Regions from separate parts of the Paracoccus sp. 22332 genome, predicted to be linked through region 2. Evidence: riboswitches for the same ligand, from Rfam matches in the RefSeq annotation. Region 2 holds a riboswitch; each other region holds the start of a gene.
What was found. A riboswitch is a leader RNA that binds a small molecule or an ion and turns the genes downstream of it on or off. The one in region 2 is predicted to bind cobalamin.
Positions count from the first base shown of each region.

Region 1: it holds a riboswitch for cobalamin, as region 2 does, so the genes downstream of both, ACTJI6_RS14910 (TonB-dependent receptor plug domain-containing protein) here and ACTJI6_RS12470 (ABC transporter substrate-binding protein) in region 2, are expected to answer to the same signal.
Region 3: it holds a riboswitch for cobalamin, as region 2 does, so the genes downstream of both, ACTJI6_RS01465 (DUF1636 domain-containing protein) here and ACTJI6_RS12470 (ABC transporter substrate-binding protein) in region 2, are expected to answer to the same signal.

Region 1 covers NZ_JBQEOI010000015.1:67,362-69,618, reverse strand. Annotated here, with positions in the region: gene ACTJI6_RS14915 (NAD-dependent deacylase) at 1-600, shown strand, start outside; cobalamin riboswitch at 630-819, shown strand; gene ACTJI6_RS14910 (TonB-dependent receptor plug domain-containing protein) at 951-2,257, shown strand, end outside.
Region 2 covers NZ_JBQEOI010000010.1:9,313-11,569, forward strand. Annotated here, with positions in the region: gene ACTJI6_RS12465 (FecCD family ABC transporter permease) at 1-312, opposite strand, end outside; gene ACTJI6_RS12470 (ABC transporter substrate-binding protein) at 309-1,319, opposite strand; cobalamin riboswitch at 1,416-1,607, opposite strand; gene ACTJI6_RS12475 (response regulator) at 1,704-2,257, opposite strand, start outside.
Region 3 covers NZ_JBQEOI010000001.1:300,806-303,062, forward strand. Annotated here, with positions in the region: gene cobW (cobalamin biosynthesis protein CobW) at 1-594, opposite strand, end outside; gene ACTJI6_RS01465 (DUF1636 domain-containing protein) at 595-945, opposite strand; cobalamin riboswitch at 1,063-1,267, opposite strand; gene ACTJI6_RS01470 (HIT family protein) at 1,515-1,952, opposite strand; gene dapB (4-hydroxy-tetrahydrodipicolinate reductase) at 1,952-2,257, opposite strand, start outside.

The sequences.
Region 1 (2,257 bases), on a different contig from region 2:
TGGGAAAACCACCGGGTCGAGGACGTGGCCACGCCCGAGGGCTTTGCCGCCGATCCCGAACTGGTCCACCGCTTCTACAACATGCGGCGCGCGGCCGCCGCCGGGGCGCGGCCGAATGCCGCGCATCTGGCGCTGGCCGACCTGGCGCGGCGGCACGACCTGACGCTGGTCACGCAGAATGTCGACGACCTGCACGAACGCGCGGGCAGCCCGCACGTCATCCACATGCACGGCAGCCTGACCGGCGCGCTGTGCGCGGCCTGCGGGCATCGCTGGCCCGCGCCGCCGGTCATGTCCCCCGACGACCCCTGCCCCGCCTGCGCCCGCCCTTCCACGCGCCCGGATATCGTCTGGTTCGGCGAAATGCCCTATCACATGGAACGCATCTGGGACGCGCTGGAAAGCGCCGATCTGTTCGCGGCCATCGGCACCTCGGGCAATGTCTATCCGGCGGCGGGGTTTGCCCAGGCTGCTCGGCGCGGCGGTGTCGAATGCGTGGAACTGAACCTGGACAACAGCGCCAACGCCCGCGATTTCCATCGGCGGATCACCGGGCCTGCCAGCCGCACGGTGCCCGACTGGGTGGCCTCGCTGGGCTGATTGCGCTTGCCTGCGCGCCAGTCCCTGGGCTATGGCGGCGATGCCTCGGTTCCGGGTTCCAAGCCCGGTTAAAAGGGAACGCGGTGAAATTCCGCGACTGCCCCCGCAACTGTCAGCGGAGAGCCGGGCCGGACAACGCCACTGGTCCCCCAGGACCGGGAAGGCCCGGCCAAGCCGTGACCCGCAAGTCAGGAGACCTGCCGAACGCGATCACCCTGACGGCGTGCGAGGGGCGCGCCGGAAACGGAAACTTCCGTCGTGGTGGTGTCGCTGTCCGACGGGCCAAATCCTTTCGGACGAACCGCATCGCGCCCCGGCCCGAATGCCGGATAGCTGGAAGGATGTCATTCGTGACCGCAAGACCCATTTTCCCGGCCCTGCCCATTACCCTGCTTGCCGCCCTGGCCCTGACCACGGCGCTGCCCGCCGCCGCGCAGGACGCGGCCCCCGGCGCCATCGTCCTGGACGACATCACCCTGACCGCCAACCGCGAGGCCACCGATCTGGCCCGGTCGGGCAGTTCCGTTTCCGTGCTGGGCGCCGATGACCTGGCAGATCGCGCGGGCCAGCCCCTGGCCCGCAGCCTGTCGCGCCTGCCGGGCGTGACGCTGCGCCAGTCGGGACCGCTGGGCACCACGGGATCGCTGATCCTTCGCGGCGCCCCGGCGCAATACCTGCCCGTCGTGATCGACGGCATCGAGGTGTCGGATCCGGCCGCGGGCCAGCCTTCTTATGACATCGGCGGAATGATCGGCCAGTCCGTGAACCGGGCCGAACTGCTGCGCGGCGCGCAATCGGCGCTGTACGGCTCGCGCGCGGTGGCGGGGGTGCTGTCGCTGCAATCCCTGCGCCCGACCGAAGACGGGTTGCACCACCATTTCGGGATCGAGGCGGGCAGCTTCGACACCCTGACCGCCAGCTATGGCGCAACCCTGCGCCGCGCCGATGCCGACCTGGCCTTCCAGGTCAGCCATATCCGCAGCGACGGCTTTTCCGCGCGCGACGAACGGGACGGCAATTTCGAGGATGACGGATACGAGGCGACGCGCCTGTCCTTCTATTCCGCCTATGCGCTGGAAAGCGGCGCCACCATCGGCTTCAATGGCTTCTGGGAAGACAGCACCGGCGATTTCGACGATTTCGGCGGCGACGTGACGGGGACGCCGGGCGACGACTACAACGACCGCGAAAGCTATGGCCTGCGCGGCTTCGCGCAATTCCAGACCGGCGCCGTCGATCACGAGATCGCCCTGACGCGTTACCGCATCGACCGGCAAAGCTGGTCTAACGGCACCGTCACGCCCTTTGTGGGCACGCGCACGAAACTGTCTTGGCAGGGTGCAACCGACCTGGGTGGAGGCGTGCGCGCCGTGTTCGGCGCCGATACGGAAAAAGAGGAAGCCCAAGGCAATGGCGAGGCCCGCCTGAACGGCGTCTTCGTGGAAACGACCACGGCGCTTGGCGACCGGATCGACGTGACGACATCGGTTCGGCGCGACGATCATTCGCGCTTCGGCGGCTTCACCTCGGGCCGGGTGACAGCGATCTGGCGCGCGGCCGACGACCTGCTGTTCCGCGCCGCCCTGGGCAACGGCTTCCGGGCGCCCTCGCTTTACGAACTGTTCGGCCCCTATGGCAACGCCTCGCTGGAACGCGA
Region 2 (2,257 bases):
AATCCCCAGCAGATAGGGTTCAGCCAGCGGGTTGCGCAGCAGCGCCTGGAGGATCAGCCCCGACAGCGCCAGGCTGGCGCCGCCGCAAGCCGCCACGACCGCGCGCGACAGGCGGTAATGCCAGATCACGCCGGCATCGACGGCGCCGACCTCGGCCTGCGACAGGCCGGCCTTGACCGACAGCACGTCCAGCACCACCGACAGCGGGATCCGCGTCTCGCCCACCGCCGTGCCGAAGAACAGCGCCGCGGCCAGGATCACGGGCGCAAGCCAAAGCCATCCCCAGCCCTGCACCACGGCGCGATCCCTCATTTCAGGCCGAACCCGGCCAGCGCCTGGGCCAGGGCTTCCAGGGCGTAGATCGACCGGACCGAGGGGTCCATCGCATTGGCCTCGATCGTCACGATGCGGTCGTTCTTCACGGCGTCCATTTCCCTGGCGACCGGGTCGCTGGTCAGGAAATCGCGCTTCACGGCGATGTCGTCGGCGGGAAAGCGGCGGCGGTTCATCTCGGCCGCGACGATGAAGGACGGGTTCGCGCTGGCGATGGTTTCCCAGCCGACGGTCGGCCATTCCTCGGCGGAATCGACGATGTTGCGGACCCCAAGCGTGGACAGCATCCAGCCCGGAACGCCATAGGCGCCCGCGACATAGGGGTCGATCTCGATATCGGCCGAGGAATACCAGAAGACCGCCGTGACATCGTCGGGCAGGTTCAGCGCCCTGGCCTTGTCCACGGCGGCGGCCTCGCGCGCCTTCAGGTCGGCGATGACCTGGGCGCCGCGCTCCTCGACATCGAAGATCCGCGCCAGTTCCGCGATGCCCTGATAGACCAGGTCGGGGTCGAACATCACCGTGCGCGCGCCGTCCATGCTTTGCGTGTTGTCCTTGCCGACGCATTCCGTGGGCATGACCCAGCTGGGGATCCGCGAATCGTCGAACATCTCGCGCGTGCCGACGGCGCCTTGCGGCCCGATCATCCATTCATAGGCGGTGACGACCAGATCGGGATTCTTGCCCAGGACGCTTTCGAAGCTGGGGGCGTTGTCAGCCAGCCGTTCGACCTTGGCATCCGTTTCGGCGAATTCGGGCAGGACCGGGTTGATCCACAGCGCGGTGCCCGCCACCTTGTCGGCAAGGCCCAGCAGATACAGGATCTCGGTCGTGCTCTGGCCGACGCTGACCACCCGTTCGGGGGCCTTGTCGATGGTGACCCGATGGCCGCAACTGGTCAGGGTCAACGGGTATTCGGTGCCCGCCCGCGCCATGGGCGCAAGGGCAACGGCGACGGCGATTGCCGTGGCTAGCTTCAACATCATGCTTCCTTCCGATGCATTCGGCGGGACGGAAGGCATGGACACAGGCGCGGGGACCACGACCCGCAACACGATGTCACGCCGAGCCGACCCGCTCGGGTTGAACAGACTGCGTCGGCAGGTCTCCTGACTGGCGGATGATCGCCTTGCCCGGCCTTCCCGGACCGAGGTCCAGTGGCATGATCGGGCAGGCTACCGCTTACAGTTGCGGGGGCAGTTCCGGTTGTCGCCCAGGGGCGGATCCGGATTCCCTATTAATTCCGGGTGGAAACCGACGCACCGTCCTTAGCCCGAAGCGGGTTTTCTGACAAGATCGCCTATCGGTCGAAAGGGACGGTCGGTCCCGATTCCCGCGAAGGGCACCAAACCCGGTGACAAAGATGCCTTTCAGCCGCCGTCGAAATAGCGGATCCCCTTGACCACCAACTCGCCCAGGCTGGAGGCGCCCAGCTTGTCGCGCAGCACCAGGCTGACATTGGACACGGTCTTGTAGCTGATGCAGGCCCGGTCGGCGATCTCGCGATAGGACAGGCCCTCGGCGATCAGGCCCAGGATCTCTTCCTCGCGCGCGGTCAGGTTGGCGGCATTGCCGCGCCGGCCGGGCAGGTTCATCAGCGCGATCTGCGTCGCAAGCCGGCCCTCGACATAATTGCCGCCGGCCAGCACCTCGGTCAGGGCGGTCAGGATCTCGTCCGAGGGCGAATCCTTGTTGATGACGCCATTGGCCCCCGCATGAAGCGCGCGGCGGGCCAGGATCGGGCTGCGATGCATGGTGAAGACCAGGATCGGCAGATCCCGGTCCAGCATCCGCAGCCGGTCGATCAGCTTGATCCCCGCGATCCGGTGATCGCCAAGCGTCAGGTCGACGACCATCAGGTCGGGCCGCGCCGCCCGCCAGGCGCGCCAGCCTTCCAGCGCGGTGGCCGCGCCGACGATCTCGC
Region 3 (2,257 bases), on a different contig from region 2:
GCGGGCGCGGGCCAGGCCGTCCGGGCCGGCCAGGTCGGGCTTGGACAGCAGCACCAGGTCGGCGCAGGCGATCTGGTCCTCGAAGACCTCGGACAGCGGCGTCTCGTGATCGGCATCCGCGCCGTCGCCCGTATCGGCATTGCCGGGCCGGGCGGGATCGGGGGCGAAGCGGCCCGCCGCCACGGCCTCGGCGTCGGCCACCGCGATCACCCCGTCGATGGTGATGCGCGAACGCAGGTCGGGCCAGTCGAAGGTCTTCAACAGCGGCTTGGGCAGCGCCAGGCCGGATGTCTCGATGACGATGTGATCGGGGCGCGGGTCCATCGCCATCAGCCGCTGGATCGATGGGATGAATTCGTCGGCCACCGTGCAGCAGATGCAGCCGTTGGTCAGTTCGACGATATTCGCCTCGGGGCAATTGGCGTCGGCGCAGTCGCGGATCAGGTCGCCATCCACGCCCACGTCGCCGAATTCGTTGACCAGGACCGCCAGCCGCCGCCCGCCGGGATGTTGCAGCAGGTGCCGGATCAGCGTGGTCTTTCCGGCCCCCAGGAATCCGGTGACGATGGTGACGGGGGTTTTCTCAAGCGACATTCAGGCCTCCTGCGGCGGGATGCGGGCGATGGTGTTCTTGCGGATGACGGGGGGGCGGTCGCGCCAGGGCACCACGCCGTCGTCGGACGCGGCATAGGCGCGGATCATGGCGATCAGGTCGTCCAAGTCGCGGTCGGGATCCAGCGCGCCCTGGACATAGGTCCAGCGTCCCGCCCCGCGCAGCACCACGGCGCAGCCGCGCGCGCAGGCGGACAGGCATTCCTGCCGCCGATGGCCGATCCCGGCGGCGGCCAGGGCGTCGGACAGGCGACGGCCGTCGCGTTCGGCCTGGGGGTCGGCCCCCGGAAGGCGGCAGGTGGTGCAGACCACCAGTTCATATGTCTCAGCCACGGCCCCTCCGGCCAGATGCCTTGTGGCGGCGGGATGGACGGGCCAAAGGGTCGTCGGCCATGGGCCAGGACCATCCGGCACAGCGACATCACCCCGGTCGCGCGCGTTTCACGGCCCCTTCCGGGGCGGGTGCTGGCAGGTCTCCCGGCTTGCGGATGTCAGGGACTGGCCCTGGCGGCTGTCCTGCCTTCCCGGCTTGGGGGCCAGTGGCGGTGGACATCCTCTCCGGTCACGGTCGCGGGGGCGGCTGCGCTTGGGCCGGGTGGCCTGGCGCATTCCCTCTTCGCCTGCCACAGGCAGGAACCAGCACCGCCAGCCAAGCCACGAACCGTCCCCCAAGTCAAGCGAGGTCGCGGCGTTCCCGTTCGGCGTTGCGCGGCCCGGCTGGTAGAGCGCCGAACCAGGACCGAAACCGGCGGCCCCCGCCACGTCCCCGGCTGGTTGCGCGGCAACAACGGCTCGATGGCCGTCCAAGCCCAAATCCTGACGCCATTCTCCGTCCCCCCATGACAAGCATGGAGCGAATCAGAAGGGTGAACGTCGATCAATATCCTGATCGGGTTCGGGGCTTAGGCCCGCAACGCCGCCTTCAGGTCGCCGGCGATCCGCGCCATCTCCTCGGGCGGCAGTTGCGGCGGGGCGGTGAAGCCCTGGGGCCCCTCGCCCAGATAGGCCAGCGAGGTCACGTCATGGACATGGTGCATCGGCACGACATGGGCGTGGGCATGGGCGACATGGATGCCGGTATAAAGCATCGACACGCGCGGGACGCCATAGAGCCGCTTCATCGCGCGGGCCAGGCCCTGCGCGCAGGTTGTGATGCGGGTCGCGAGGTCGGGGGGCAGATCCTCGAACCAGACATGATGCGCCTTGGGAATCACAAGGGTGTGGCCCGGCCGCACCGGATACAGGTCCAGGAAGGCCAGGATATGGTCGTCCTCGTGCAGGACATGGGCAGGCAGGCCGCCCGCCGCGATCCGGCAGAACAGGCAATCTTCGCTGGCCATCAGTTCAGCCCCAGCACGTCCTGCATGTCGTATTCGCCCGGCCCCTTGTCCTGGCCCCAGATCGCCGCGCGGATGGCGCCGCGTGCGAAGATCGCCCGGTCGGTCGCCAGGTGGCGCAGCACGATCCGTTCGCCTTCGCCCGCGAAGATCACGTCATGCTCGCCCACCACGTCGCCGCCGCGGATGGCGGCGAAGCCGATGGATCCCGGCGCCCGCGCGCCGGTTATCCCTTCGCGCGCCGGCGTGCGCAGGTCGGCCAGCGTCTTGCCGCGCCCTTCGGCGGCGGCCTCTCCCAGCATCAGCGC